DNA from 3 places in the Enterocloster bolteae genome. Region 2 is predicted to be linked to each of the others. Evidence: predicted binding sites of a transcription regulator. Region 2 holds the regulator's gene; each other region holds the start of a gene.
What was found. The regulator Rex, encoded in region 2, represses fermentation and respiration genes when NADH is low (regulators of the CRP and FNR family bind a similar motif). The targets are predictions, from matches to a motif close to ATTGTTAANTANTTAACAAT.
Positions count from the first base shown of each region.

Region 1: the regulator Rex is predicted to act here: its motif matches at 3,308-3,327, upstream of CGC65_RS01555 (phosphotransferase family protein).
Region 3: the regulator Rex is predicted to act here: its motif matches at 3,667-3,686, upstream of CGC65_RS24265 ((2Fe-2S) ferredoxin domain-containing protein).

Region 1 is NZ_CP022464.2:306,670-311,721, forward strand. It holds gene CGC65_RS01550 (sensor histidine kinase) at 1-2,274, shown strand, start outside; gene CGC65_RS01555 (phosphotransferase family protein) at 2,458-3,207, opposite strand; gene glgB (1,4-alpha-glucan branching protein GlgB) at 3,369-5,052, opposite strand, start outside.
Region 2 is NZ_CP022464.2:2,884,459-2,889,510, forward strand. It holds gene CGC65_RS13395 (MFS transporter) at 1-923, shown strand, start outside; gene CGC65_RS13400 (hypothetical protein) at 1,129-1,365, opposite strand; gene abc-f (ribosomal protection-like ABC-F family protein) at 1,388-3,340, opposite strand; gene CGC65_RS13410 (redox-sensing transcriptional repressor Rex) at 3,504-4,166, shown strand; gene acpS (holo-ACP synthase) at 4,187-4,606, shown strand; gene CGC65_RS13420 (bifunctional ADP-dependent NAD(P)H-hydrate dehydratase/NAD(P)H-hydrate epimerase) at 4,566-5,052, shown strand, end outside.
Region 3 is NZ_CP022464.2:5,267,933-5,272,984, forward strand. It holds gene CGC65_RS24255 (SpoIIE family protein phosphatase) at 148-1,326, opposite strand; gene CGC65_RS24260 ([Fe-Fe] hydrogenase large subunit C-terminal domain-containing protein) at 1,326-3,359, opposite strand; gene CGC65_RS24265 ((2Fe-2S) ferredoxin domain-containing protein) at 3,362-3,601, opposite strand; gene CGC65_RS24270 (ABC transporter substrate-binding protein) at 3,767-4,948, shown strand; gene CGC65_RS24275 (ABC transporter permease) at 4,973-5,052, shown strand, end outside.

The DNA.
Region 1 (5,052 bases), 2.6 Mb from region 2:
TACCTTAATTCCAATTACGGAAAAGGTGTAAAGTGGATATATGAGGATGCATACGAGGATTCTCCTCAGTTTGACAAACAGCTGACAGAGGATATCGACCGCATATTTACCTATGTGGGTTATAAGGATATGTTTGAGACTGACGGAAAGCTGGATATGCACAAGGTCATTGTAAGGGTCAGCAATGGACCGGGGGAGCAGGGGACGGAGTGGACTCTGGACCGGATTGTGCGCTACATCAAGACCAGGGGATATTATCTGGATGAGAATTTCCAATTGGCCGGGTCGCCTATTTCCATGGACGATGACGAGGAAGAGATAACCGTGGATTTCCAGAGCTATAATCCGGATTTTGTGGATGCGGATGCAGGAGATGCTCCAAGGATGACCATGGAGGATCTGGCCCTTGATATACTGGTCCATCTGAGTGAATATTACACCATATATTATAATTACATAGAGAACGACACCAACCTGAATTTCCGTATCCAGTACACAAGCAACAAGGGGGTTACAAAGGTATCCACCAATGTGCCGGATAAGACCATGGAGGACATAATAGGCACCGGGAAATACCTCTTTGTGCCGGGAAATACCATCCGTATGGAGACCAACATGGCCACGGTTCCTGCCAATGCGGCCACGCTTCTGGAGATATGGAATCCCTATAAAAACGATAAGAATTACATGGTCCTGTCCGTGGACACCAGCTACCCAAATACGGATGCGTATTCCATAGAGGCAAAGGCATATAAGGAAGCCAGAAACGAGTTTATTCTGGGCATGGGAAGCGTTATCCTGGGAGGCCTTGGATGTGTGGTTACACTGGCCATGCTGATGCTTATGTCAGGCCACACCACGGACGGAAGCACGGAAATACGCCTGTTCCCTATTGACGAGATTCACACGGAACTATGCCTGATTCTCTGGGCGGCGGCCACAGCGGTGTTTATCTACATAGGAAGGTATGTGGGTATCCGGCTGTTCAGCCTGTTTGCTCCCAATGAACAATGGAATTACTGGAATAAGATGATTAAACTGGTCATTGTGTACGGGAGCGTTGTATTGTGCGGCTTTGATTTGCTGCGCAGGTATAAGGCCAGGACCTTGTGGAGCAACAGCCTCGCAAAAAGGGCTTTGGAAGCTTCAAAGGACTATGTGGGTAGAGTCAGCTATGCAGTGGGCACCGGGTTCTGCTACCTGTTGTTTTTAGGATTTAACGCAGGTATGCTGTGGGGACTGATTTTCCTCTTTTTCTATAAGGAGAACAGGATAAGCTACCAGATTATGTTCTATGTATTCGTGGTGCTGTACCTGGGACTGGATGGATGGATATACCATCAGCTGTTTAAAAAATCAGTGCAGAGGGATGTGCTGGACATGGCTGTCAGCACTATCTCCCAGGGGGATACCAGCTATCAGATTGATACCTCCCGCCTGTCAGGCAAGGAGCGGGACATGGCAGAGCATCTCAATAATATCAGCAGCGGTCTGGATTCAGCTATTCAGGAGCAGGTTAAGAGCGAGCGGCTGAAGGCAAGCCTGATAACAAATGTATCCCATGACATCAAGACTCCTCTTACGTCCATTATCAATTATGTGGACCTTCTGAAACGGGAGAAAATACAGGATCCCAAGATTGCCGCATACCTGGAAGTGCTGGACCAGAAGTCTCAGCGCCTTAAGACTCTGACAGAGGACCTGGTGGAGGCATCCAAGGCCAGTTCAGGCAATATGAAGTTAGATATATCGGATATTGACCTGGTAGAGCTGGTACAGCAGACCAACGGTGAGTTTGAGGAGCGGTTTGCCATGCGCAGGCTGGAGCTGGTTTCCAACATACCGGATGAGGTGCTTATCATTCAGGCTGACGGACGCCGCCTGTGGCGTGTCCTGGAAAATCTCTATACCAATGCAGTGAAGTATGCAATGGAGCACAGCCGGGTCTATGTGGATGTGCTGGACGAGGACGGCAAGGCCATATTTACAATCAAGAATGTTTCCGAATCATCACTGAATATCAGTCCGGATGAGCTGACCGAGCGCTTTGTCAGGGGAGATGTGTCCAGGGCCACGGAGGGAAGCGGTCTGGGATTATCCATATCCAAGGATTTGACCCAGCTTCAGGGCGGTGAGTTCCAGGTGGTTATAGACGGGGATCTGTTTAAGGCTGTTGTGTCATTCCCGGTAAAGAGAGTTGAGTTTAAGGCGGACAAAACGTCTGGGGAACCCGGAGACATATCTCAGGATTTTGGCTTCGAGGAAGAAATATAATTTTAGGAAAAAAATGGAATTTGATAGAAGGATTATGATAAATATTTCACGAACAAATTGTAAAATATTTGAAAATATTGTGGAATAAATCTTGTTTATTGGTCATTATAACCATGAAGATTTTGGAAAAAAGGCGCCGGAAGATATCTTCCGGCGCCTCCTTTTTCCATGTGCAGGCGGATTTTACTGATAATCAAATACGTTAATCCAGCTTTCCAGCAGTTCCTTTTCATCAGGACGTTTGTAAGCCAGCTGGGCAGCTGCCACGATGGGGAGCCAGCCCTGTACATAACGCTTTTCTGTGCCCGTTTTATCACAGAACAGATCCATGTACATATCAGCTATCTTCTTATCCTTCAGGCTCAGAAGCAGATAGGTTCTGGCTACATCGGCACTTGCGTTGCCCTGGGAAGCATGTACCCAGTCAACCAGATACCATTTGCCGTCGTCGCCTACGATGATATTAGATGGGCAGAAATCTCCGTGGCACAGTTTGGTGTGCTTTGGCATGCCGTCCAGCCTTGTAAGCAGCTCATAGCGCAGGTTTTCATCCAGCTGTTCCTCGGATTTAAGGGCGCGGATGGTCTTTTCCTTCAGCTTGTTTAACAGTGGGCAGGCCTGGGCAAAAATCAACAGGTGTAAATCAACCATCTGCTCCAGATACTCCCCTGTCTTGTCGGGATTTTCTTCCATCAGCTGCTGAAGGGTCTTGCCCTCCACAAATTCCCTGGTAATAGACCATTTGCCATCAATTACAGATACCCCCAGAACCTTAGGAACATTCAGGACTTCAATGGTTTCCACACGTGCGTTGCACAGGGCTTCATTCAGGACCTCGGCTTTTGGGAAGCCTTCGCAGAATTCCTTGATGGCAGTGCTTCCGTCACGGTAAACGGATTTTGTTTCGCTACTGGAAATTAATTGTTTTGCCATAACTATACTCTCCTTCCACACATTATAAACGGTGCTGCGACAGGTAATCCATCGCACTGCCTTTATTCTACTACAACATGACTGAAAAGTACATACCCAATTTGATAAATTTTTAACGTACTTTTAGGCATTAAAAAGTACATATTTCTTAATAACATTTCTTAAAAACGGAAGATTGCAGTTCCGTATCCAGGAAGAGGATAGGAGAAGGAATAGGGCTGTCCGTCGCATTCGCTTTTAGAGGATGAGAAACAGGGAGCTTCTGCTGCCTTATAAGCTCCGTGGTTATCCAGGAGCAGGGTGTACCTGCCGCGCTTTGGGACACCTACACGGTAATCGGGTCTCTCCACCGGAGTAAAGTTTATAATGAACATCAGGTTTTTCTTACCTGTCTCATCCCGGCGGATGAAGCTGAAGATACTTCTGTCGCCGTCATTGGCATTAATCCACTGGAAACCATTCCAGTCATTGTCCTGGCGGTAAAGGGAAGGATACTTTTTGTACAGATGGAGCAGGTCCTTTACATAGTTCTGAAGCTCCCTGTGGTCATCCTCGTCTGTGAGGTACCAGTCCAGGGAAACCTTTTCATCCCATTCATGGAGCTGGCCGAAATCCTGTCCCATGAACAGGAGCTTCTTGCCGGGATGGCCCATCATGAAGGTGTAACCGGCCTTCAGATTGGAGAACTTGTCCCTGCCCAGGCCGGGCATCTTGTTAATCATGGAGCATTTCAGGTGAACCACCTCATCGTGGGAAAGGACCAGGATATAGTTCTCACTTGTAAAGTAGGTAAGTCCGAAGGTCATGCGGTGATGGTTATATTTGCGGAAATAGGGGTCTAACTTCATGTACTCCAGGAAGTCATGCATCCATCCCATGTTCCACTTGAAGGTAAAGCCCAGCCCGTCCTGTTCGGGATGCTCCGTCACCTTTGGCCACGCGGTGGATTCCTCGGCAATGACAAGAGCACCGTGGTTGCGCCCCTGGACTACTGTGTTCAGGTGCTTAAAGAACTCGATGGCTTCCAGGTTCTGGTTGCCTCCGTCTTTGTTGGGGACCCACTGGCCTTCCTGGCGTCCGTAGTCCAGGTACAGCATGGATGCCACCGCGTCCACCCTGAGGCCGTCCACGTGGTACTGTTCCACCCAGTAGAGCGCATTGCTGATGAGGAAGTCCTTGACCTCATTTTTACCGTAATCAAATACCTTGGTGCCCCAGTCCGGATGTTCGCCCTTCCTGGGGTCCGCATATTCAAAAAGGGGTTCTCCGTCAAAGTCAGCCAGGCCATGGGCATCCTTGGGAAAGTGGGCCGGAACCCAGTCCAGTATGACGCCTATGCCGTTTTTATGCAGGTAGTTTACGAAATACATGAACTGTTCCGGTGTGCCATAGCGGGAGGTGGGGGCAAAGTATCCCGTCACCTGATATCCCCAGGAACCGTCAAATGGATGTTCTGCAATGCCCATCAGCTCCACATGGGTATAGCCCATCTCTTTTACATAAGCTGCCAGCTCATGGGCTGCCTCTGTGTATGTATAAAAGCCGTCCTTTTCAGGCCTGTCCCGTTTACGCCAGGAACCCAGATGCACTTCGTAAATGCTCATGGGCAGCTTCTGTACATCTGCCTGGGTCCTCTTTTCGATCCAAGAGCTGTCAGTCCAGGAAAAGCCCTGGATATCGGCTGTGACAGAGGCTGTACCCGGACGGTATTCCGCGCTGAAGGCAAAGGGATCTGCCTTGTAGAGAATCTTGCCGGACTGGGTGGTAATGGCGAATTTATAGAGCTCTCCCAGCTTCATGCCCGGATTGAAAATCTCCCAGATACCGGATTCGGAGATACGTTCC
Region 2 (5,052 bases):
CTTCCGGAATTTATACCCTGGTCCTGACCAGAATCCTGATTGGAGCCGGATATGGGCTGATGATGCCCCTGTCAGTGGGGCTGCTGTCCTATTTCTTCACCAGGGAGGAACAGCACCGCTTAAATGGCGGCATTGTCATCTGGTCCAGTGTCTCATCCATCATATGCATGGTGCTGGCCGGGTACCTGGCTGCCATATCCTGGCGGGCGGTGTTTCTGGTGTATCTGTTTGGAATACCATGTCTGTGGCTGTGCCTTAAGCATATTCCTGATGTGACGGTCACCGGCGCCGGGGGAGCAGCGGGAGATGACAGGGCGCGCCGGGCCAGGGGGAATCTTGGCGTCATCAGGAAAACATGGGTCTATGGGGCCGGAACCTTTGTGGTGTTTGTAGGTTATTTTGCCATACTGAACAACTGTTCCTCCATCATTCTGTCGGAGGGCCTGATCAGCGGGGAAAAGGTGGGGATCATCATGTCCTTCCAGACTGTAAGCTCCCTGGTGACAGGGCTTTACATAGGAAAGCTTAAGAAACTCCTGGGAAGGTATATGGGCACCTTCATATGGCTGTGCTCCATTGGGGGACTGCTGTCCCTGTACGCGAAGAACAGTCTGGCATTGACCATGCTGGGACTGGTTCTGTTTGGAATTGCCCTTGCCTCGGCAGTGGGAACCTTTAACGCGGAGGCGTGTATTGCCTGTGAGAGGGATGAGTCCCTGGCGGCAGGCTCTGTCATCATGTTCATGAGAAGCCTGGGACAGTTTTCCTCACCCCTGGTACTGGGATTTATGGCCCGGACTGCGGGAGCTTCGGATATACGCTTCCCATATGAGGGCGCGGCCCTGCTGTCTGTTGTCATGATGGGGGTGTTCTGGGTAAACGGGCTGGTGAGAAGCAGCCTGAAAAAACAGGCGGCCTGCTGAAACCAAAATTTAGCCCGGAGTCCAGCACGGGATTCGGCCCGGGGTTCAGCCCGGATTTCAGCCCAGGGTTCAGCCCGGATTTCAGCCCAGGGTTCAGCCCGGAGTTCTGCCATGATATAAAAAGCTCCCTCCATGAGAGACAGAGAAACGTGTCTTTCATAAGGGAGCTTGTTTTGTAGTTATACAGTGAACCGGGTTCCCGCTGTCACAGCTCATCCCCTGCATCCCCGTCCTCATCCATGCCTTCCGGGGGATCGGATGGTTTCAGCACCCTGGTCATAAGACCCATGGCGTACATTACGATGGGAATGAACACCAGGGAGAAGATAACCGCCATGAGATAATTCTTCGGCGCGCCCATGACAGCCAGCACAATGGCCAGAATAAACAGTCCTGCCAGCAGGACGGCCCCCAAGAGGGCAAATATACGTTTCAGTTTCATTGAACAGCTCCTTTCTGCGGCATCAGGCCTCCTCGGCCAATTCTTCCCAGCTCTGGTACAGCTTTTCCAGCTGTCCGGCTATTTCCTCTTTTTCCTTATTCAGTTCCATAAGCCGGGGCACATCGGTGTACACCTCTTCCAGGGTGAGGAGGGCGTCGATCTCGCTGTCCCTGGTCTCCAGGGCGTGAATGGACTCCTCTGTTTTTCTGAGCTCGTTCTGAATCCTGCGTATACGGGCCTGTTCTTCCTTCTGGGCTTTCCATTCCAGCTTCAGGTCGTTTGGGGAACCCTGGGACGGCCGGTCCGGGGACTGGGAGGAACCGGACACTGCGGATGTACGGCTGTTCCTGGCTGCAAACGCGGCTTCCACCACATCCTTTTTCTCCAGATAATAGTCATAGCTGCCGATATAGTTAATCAGGGACTGTCCGGTCAAGTCCAGAATTCTGGTGGCTGTGCGGTTGATGAAATACCGGTCGTGGGATACATAGAGTACAGTTCCGGTGTAACGGCACAGGGCGCTTTCCAGGATTTCCTTGGAGGTGATGTCCAGATGGTTGGTGGGCTCGTCAAGGAGCAGGAAATTGGCGTCGGAAAGCATCAGCTTGGCCAGGGAGACCCGGCCCCGCTCGCCGCCGCTTAAATCGCGGATCAACTTGAACACATCATCCCCTGTAAAGAGAAAGGACGCCAGGGTGTTGCGGATCTGGGTATTGTTCATGCTGGGATAGGTGTCCTGGATTTCGTCAAACAAGGTCTTATCCATATGAAGGACCTGGTGTTCCTGGTCGTAGTAGCCGATGTGCACCTTGGAGCCCAGACGTATCTCGCCGGCATCGGCGGGCAGCAGCTGGTTGATGATTTTAAGGAGAGTGGTCTTGCCGGTGCCGTTGTTGCCGATGATGGCCACCCGTTCCCCGCGCTTGATTTCAAAATTTACGTCTGTGAACAGGGTCTGGCTGTCAAAGGACTTGCTCAGGCCGGTAACGGTAAGCACATCCTTGCCGCTTTCCACATCCGGCTCCAGCCGGATATCCATGGAGTCGTCGATGTCTATGGGCTTTTCCAGCCGGTCGATTTTATCCAGCATCTTTTCCCGGCTCTCGGCCCTGCGGATGGATTTTTCCCGGTTAAAGGATTTAAGCTTGGCAATGACGGCCTCCTGGTGCCTGATTTCCTGCTGCTGATTTAAGTATGCCCGGATTCTGGCGTCCCGAAGCATGGCTTTTTTGTCGCTGTAGGCCGTGTAATTGCCGCTGAACACGGTCCCGGTTCCATTGTCCAGCTCCACGATTTTTGTCACCACCCGGTCCAGGAAATAGCGGTCATGGGCAACGATGATTACGCTGCCGCTGTAGGTCTTAAGGTATGTCTCCAGCCAGGCGATGGATTCCATATCCAGGTGGTTGGTGGGCTCGTCAAGGAGCAGGATGTCAGGCTTGGTCAGCAGAAGCTTGCCCAGGGATACGCGGGTTTTCTGGCCCCCGGACAGGGCGTTGATGGGCTTTGAAAATTCCTCCTCGGCAAAGCCAAGGCCCTTTAATACGCCGGTGATTTCACTGCGGCAGGCATAACCGCCCTCCAGCTCAAACTGGTGGGTCAGGCGGCTGTATTCCTCCAGCATGTTTTCTAAACCTTCGCCGGACGCGCTTTTCATATCCAGTTCCAGGGAGCGGATGCGTTCTTCCATCTGAAGGATGGGGCGCTTGACCTCCAGCAGGGCGTCGTGGATGGTGCTCTCGCTGTCCAGGTCCTGGTGCTGGGCCAGGTAGCCGATGGAGGCCCCTTTGCTCAGGGCCACGCACCCCTCGTCACAGGCCAGTTCCCCGATGATGATTTTGAGGAGAGTGGACTTGCCGGCGCCGTTGATTCCGACAATGGCTGCCTTTTCATGGTCCTCCAGGTGGAAGGAAACCTGCTTTAATATATGTTTCTCTCCAAATGATTTGCTTATATTGCTGCATGATAAAATCATGGTAAACTCCTTTAAAAACGACATATTTAGCTCTCCCAAGTATAATATACGGAGACGATTTTTTCAAGAACATATGTAAACGGTTTGACATTTTTTTGACGTGTGTTTATAATAGAACTATTAAGGTTTTGACAGAATTGCACAATGGGAAGGTGGATACATCATGGAACGCAAGGAGATTTCGAAGGCAGTCATATCCAGGCTGCCCCGTTATTACCGTTATTTAGGTGAATTAATAGAGGAAGGTGTGGAGCGCATATCCTCCAATGAGCTGAGCGCCAGAATGAAAGTGACCGCGTCTCAGATCCGTCAGGATCTGAATAATTTCGGCGGATTCGGCCAGCAGGGCTACGGTTATAATGTTAAGTACCTCTATTCAGAGATCGCCAAAATACTTGGGATTGACAGACAGCACAATGTGATCATCATCGGAGCAGGAAACCTGGGACAGGCCATTGCCAACTATACGAATTTTGAGCGCAGGGGCTTTGTTATCAGGGGAATGTTTGATATTAACCCCAAACTGATCGGCCTGGTCATCAGAGGGATTGAGATTCGCTCCGTGGATGATTTGGAAACGTTTATCAGGGAGAATGAGATTCAGATTGCTGCTCTGACCATCCCGAAGACAAAGGCGCCGGAGATTGCGGACCGCCTGGTAAACGCGGGAATCAGGGCTATCTGGAATTTTGCCCATACGGATTTGGTGGTACCGGAGGATGTGGTGGTGGAGAATGTGCACCTGTCCGAGAGCCTGATGCGTCTTTCCTACCGGGTCAGCAGCATGTATGACCTGCAGGAGGAGAAAAAGAACGCGTTAAAGTAAATGTTTAGGAAGACAGCACCATGATACTTGGAGTTGGAACAGATTTAATTGAAATCAGACGCATGGAAAAAGCCTGTAAAAAGGATTATTTTGTGGTGCGTACATTTACGGATATGGAAAGCCGGCAAGCAAAGGGGTCCGCCTCTAAGCTGGCCGGCTCTTTTGCTGTGAAGGAAGCGGTTGCCAAGGCTTTGGGGACAGGGTTTCGGACCTTCATGCCCATCGACGTGGAGGTGCTCAGGGATGATATGGGAAAACCCTATGTCCGCCTTTACAGAGGGGCCCTTAAGCGGTTTCAGGAGATGGGAATGGAGCGTCTGGAGGTGTCCATCACCAATACAAGGGAATACGCCATGGCGTTTGCAGTGGGAGAAGGAAGGATAAAGGAGGTACAGCCAAATGAGGATGCTGGTAACGGGAAAACAGATGAAGGCCATTGACGCATACACCATCCACACCATAGGAATCCCCTCCCTGGTCCTGATGGAGCGGGCAGCTCTTAAGGTGGCCCTGGCAGCGGAGCGCCTGTGGGAAAAGGGGGATGTAATCTGGGCGGTGTGCGGCACCGGCAACAACGGGGCCGACGGTGTGGCGGCAGCCAGAATGCTTCATCTAAAAGGATATCCGGTGCGTGTATTTCTGGTGGGAAATCCGGATAAGGGAACAGAGGAATTCAGGACGCAGCTTAAGATTGCAGGCAACGTGGGACTTTTCACTCTGCCGTGGCAGGAGGGGGAGAAGGAAGAATGCGGCCTTCTCATAGACGCGGTGTTCGGCGTGGGACTGAGCCGCCCTGTGGAGGGGGATTACAGGCAGTGTATCGAAATGCTTGCGTCCAAGTCCATCCGCAGCACTGTGGCGGTGGATGTGCCTTCCGGCATTCATG
Region 3 (5,052 bases), 2.4 Mb from region 2:
TCCTATGGTCTCCTGCGCATTACATATCATTGGCTTATCCCATATATGTCTGCTTCTATATCACAATTCGAGTTTGTTAAAATTATATCAACACTAGAAATCTACTATATTTACCCTGAAAAAGCAAGTATTAAATGACATACAACATTAGTAATATGTCACCACTACTGTCTTTCCCATCTCCTCAATCACATGCCTCAGCTGTTCCACCAGATTCTGGCGGATACCCAGGTCAAAGGGAAGTCCCGGATTCTGGTACGCACTGTTGATTGCCTTCCCCACATACAGGTGCACCTCCGTGCAGTCCTCTATGAGCACCTTGGCCACCATAGAACCCCCGTTGGGCTTATCCAATTCATGAAAAAATTCTTCGGATACAGTCTCATTTTTCACATACCTGCGAAGCAGCTGAAGTACCCGGTTAAGGGTAAGAACTCCCTCCGTAACCAAATCCACACCTTCCATGTATGCAATGGGAGGTATCTCCGGATCCACATAATCCAGTGATACATCCAGTTTCTTCCCCAGCACCCTGGACACGATAGTGGCGCTGGTTCCCCCGCATACAATGGTCCTGGCATTGGGATCATCCATAAAATCCTGGACCATACGAACGTCGTCTTCCGGATTCCTTGCAGGTCCGGTCATAAGGTGAACAGGCTTGCTGTCAATAATCCGCATGCACGCCACCGTAGTATCATCCCCTGGACGGAACTGATACAGCTCGTCACAGGCCCTGCTGATGCTGGCGGCCAGACGCATGGCCGACACGGTCAGAGGATACTGTCTCACTGCATAGTCCGCAATGTCCTGCCACAGCCATCCAAAGTTCAGCAGTTCACCCACCCCTGCATGGATGGTGCCGTCGCTCATGAGAATCAGGGCATCGCCTTTTTTGACCTTGAACCTGTATTCATTGATTTCCTTGCCCTGCATGACCCGTACATTTTTCGGAATCTGCATAAGCTTTCCGTCCCGGATAAATATGCATCCGGGATTATCATATTCCACCAGATACGCATCCCCGTTGTGGTATACCTGCAGTATACTGAAGGTGGAATAAGCCACCTGCCTGACCTGACAGATGGGGAGAGTCTCACTGATGGTATCCACACACTCCTCCAGGGTAGCCCCATTAAGGAACATGGTTCCTAATATCTTAGAGGTCAGCGTGGACAGGATATTGGCCTTGACTCCGCTTCCCATACCGTCCGCCAGAATCATGATGTTGGAATCCTCGGTCTGCAAAAGCTCTACCTTGTCCCCGCACAGGATTTCGGTGTACTTGTTCAGGCTTTTATATGCAACATCCACTGTAATTCCCATTATTTACCTCCGTTGCCGCCTGGTTTCTTTAAATCCACATTGCTCAGATGGACATACCCGGACTTTCCCCCGCCCGGATTGGCGCTGCCTATATGGACATACCCCGTAGGCTTTTTCTGTTCACCGGCATTATCTGCCGGATTCCCGGCTCCTGATGCCGGTTCTGATGCCGGCCCGGTTCCTGATATCTGTCCGGCTTCCGCTCCGCCGGAGCCCCCGGCTGTCATGACACCCTTTAAGGGCACGGCTCCGCTTCCCAGCTGTACGCCAGGAATTTCCCGCTCTCTTTCTCCCCCGGCATACCCGGCATCGCTGCCATCCTCCAGCAAGGAGTGGCACAGCTTGGTCAGGGTGGTTTTTGTCTCGGCTGTTGTCTCTCCCAGCAGACCTGCTATCTCCTGAGCCACCATCATCTGTTTGTGGATGACCTTCTGGGCCAGATCTATGGTTTCCAGCTTTCTCTCATATTCTTCCTGGGCCAGCTCCTCCTCACGGGTTATGTCTATGAAGGTGGCCAGGACTGCATTTTCCTTTTCTATGTACACAATGTTCTGCAGGGTGGAAAGATTATATTCCGGATAATTCACCCGCTTGCCGTGGATGTTCTGGTGTGTATCAAATACCCACTGGAAGTTCACTGGGTCGATAAGTTCATACAGATACATCTGCAATGCCTGGGAACGGGTCCTTCCAAAATATCTCTCGCCCACATCCGAGTACTCCATGATGCGCATGTCATCTCCCACAATCAGTACGATGTTGGGTGAAGTCTCCATCACCAGGTTGGCCATGGATTCCGCCTTTTCATGCATAAACGGGATACACATGCTTACCTCTGCCTTGTGCTGGAATACGGCAATGGCCTTTTCACGGCAGGTAGGGTAACCGCAGGCGCCGCAGTTCAGCTCATCCTCCGGCTTCAGTTTGTTGGTCATTCGCAGGATTTCCCGTATCTGTTCCTCCGTAGGCTGGGGGTCCCTGGGGGAATGGTCCTCGAACTGCTTCCTGAAATTCACATTTTCCCATACCGGCTCCATCTGCGTTTCCTCAGCCGGCTCCCTGCAGATGCTCTCCTCCATGTCCAGCTTAACCTTAAACCTGGATATAAACTCCTCATCTACCGTGGGGCCTTTGATGCAGCCGCCGGAACACATATTCATCTCTATAAAACAGCCCTTGATTTCTCCCCGGGACATACTCTTGCACAAATCAATACAATTGTCTTCCCCGTGGACATAGAACTTTCTGTATCCATCCCCCTTCTCCTCGGTAGCCAGCACGGAATTCACCACGCCGTTGGTCACAGGATACAGGCGGTTTACCTTTGGGTCAAATGCGGTAAATGGCCGGTCTTCACAGTCCCCGATTACGATGTCTTCTTCCTCCAGCCATTTGTTTATGTCATTAAAATTTAATACAGCATCAATATAGCCCTCATGCCTCAGGTCCATGGCTTCCTTCTTCTTGGCAATACACGGTCCAAGGAACACGACCTTCACATCACATCCAAGTTCTTCCTTCAAAAGCTTTCCGTGGGCAATCATGGGAGACACAACCGGTGCCAGGCAGGGTATAAGCTGTGGATAGTAGATTTCCACCAGGTCATTAGCACTTGGGCAGCATGTGGTTATAATATTCTCCATCTTGTGCTCTGCCAGAAGCTTCGTATACTCAGCCGTCACAAAAGCAGCTCCCTCGGAAGTCTCTCTCACATCCTCGAATCCCAGGCGCAGCAGAGCCCCCCGCACCTGACCGATTGTCTTGTATTTTAATAAACCCATATAGGACGGTGCTATGGACACCACCACACGCATGCCTTCGCGCAAAAATCCGCGAACCATGTTCAGGTCGCTCTTAAGGGTTTTTGCTGACTGAGGACAGATCTTCAGACAGTGACCGCACAGGATACACTTGTCCGGCATGATGACCGCCCGCTCATCCTTGACCTGGATGGCCTTTACCCCACAGTAGCGGACGCATTTATAGCAGTGTTTGCACTTTGTGGCTTTGAAATCTATGATTTCCATGCCCATAATCAAAGTCTCCCCTTTATCTCATTTTCAAAAAATTCTTCTGTATCTTCCGGCTTCAGGGAATACAACTCGCCCTCCACCGTCACGCACACTCCATGGTCACAATTTCCGGAACAGAACGCACCGTTTAAATCCACCTTATCAGACAGGCCGTTCTCATCCACCAGCTTCTGGAGCTTACTGATAATCTCTCTGGATCCCTTTAAATGACAGGCGCTTCCAATACATATCGTTACTTTCATCCCTTATTCCTCCACTATCTGCGTGTATTATGGGCTCACCCCAAACCATGGCTTCATTATCTCACATTGTGATATTTATATCAATAATATTTCTCAAATATTTTATAGAAAAGACAGGGCTGTTGTGCTATAGTTAATGATATTTACGAGAGGAGTTGAAGTACTATGAAAAAACATGTTTCTTTACTTTTAATAGCATTTATGGGTATCTCCCTGGTGCTGGGCGGATGCGGCAAGAGCACCTCAGGCACACCTGCCACAGAGGCTCGGACGGAAGCCCAGGCCGGGACACAGACGGAAGCCCAGGCCGACGCACAGACCATAAACCAGAACGGTGAAAAAGCCTCCCAGGACCAGGCCTCAGAAAGCGCTTCCGGCGCAGTGTCCTCCTCTGAATCCGGTTCCGGCGATGAACTGAACACGGGTTTTGATGAAAACAAGCTGACCTGTCAGGCAGCCATCCGTGTAGGCTCTCTAAAAGGCCCTACCTCCATGGGACTTGTATCCCTGATGGACAAGGCTTCCAGGGGCGAGACCTCCAATGTTTATGAATTTACCATGGCCGGCAAGGCTGATGAACTGGTGGGCAAGATTGCAAACGGCGATCTGGATATCGCCCTGCTGCCTGCCAATGTTGCCAGTGTACTCTACGCCAAGACCCAGGGAAATATCACGGTCCTGGATATCAACACCCTGGGTGTCCTCTATGTGGTTGCCTCAGATGATTCCATTTCCTCCATGGCTGACTTAAAGGGACGCACCATTTATATGACAGGAAAGGGAACCACCCCTGAATACGTCATGAATTACCTTTTAAAGGAAAATGGTCTTTCTACATCTGATGTGGACCTTCAGTTCAAATCCGAGGCCACAGAAGTGGCGTCCCTGCTAAAACAGGATTCCAGCGCCATCGGAGTTCTGCCGCAGCCCTTTGCCACTGCTGCCTGCATCCAGAACCCTGACCTAAAAACAGTGCTGGATTTAACAGAACAGTGGAACATGCTGAACAAGGACACCGGAAGCATGCTGGTGACAGGAGTTACCCTGGTACGCAGCGATTTTCTCAGGGAAAACCGCTCCCCTGTTGCAGACTTCATAAAGGACCATGAGGCCTCCACCCTTTTTGCCACAGAACATGCGGAGGATGCATCCAGGCTGATTGCTGAGCAGGGTATTGTGGAAAAAGCCCCCATTGCCCAGAAAGCCCTTCCCTACTGTAATATTGTATGTCTGACCGGTCAGGAGATGAAGGACGCATTGAGCGGTTACCTCTCCACCTTACATGAACAGGACCCAAAATCCATCGGCGGACAGATGCCCGGAGATGATTTTTACTATATGCCCTAACCCCTAACTGCGGAGACATCCCTCATGAATCAACCTACAAATCACATCACACGAATACGTAAATATCTGGTTTGGCTGTTCTGGATTGCAGTATGGCAGACAGC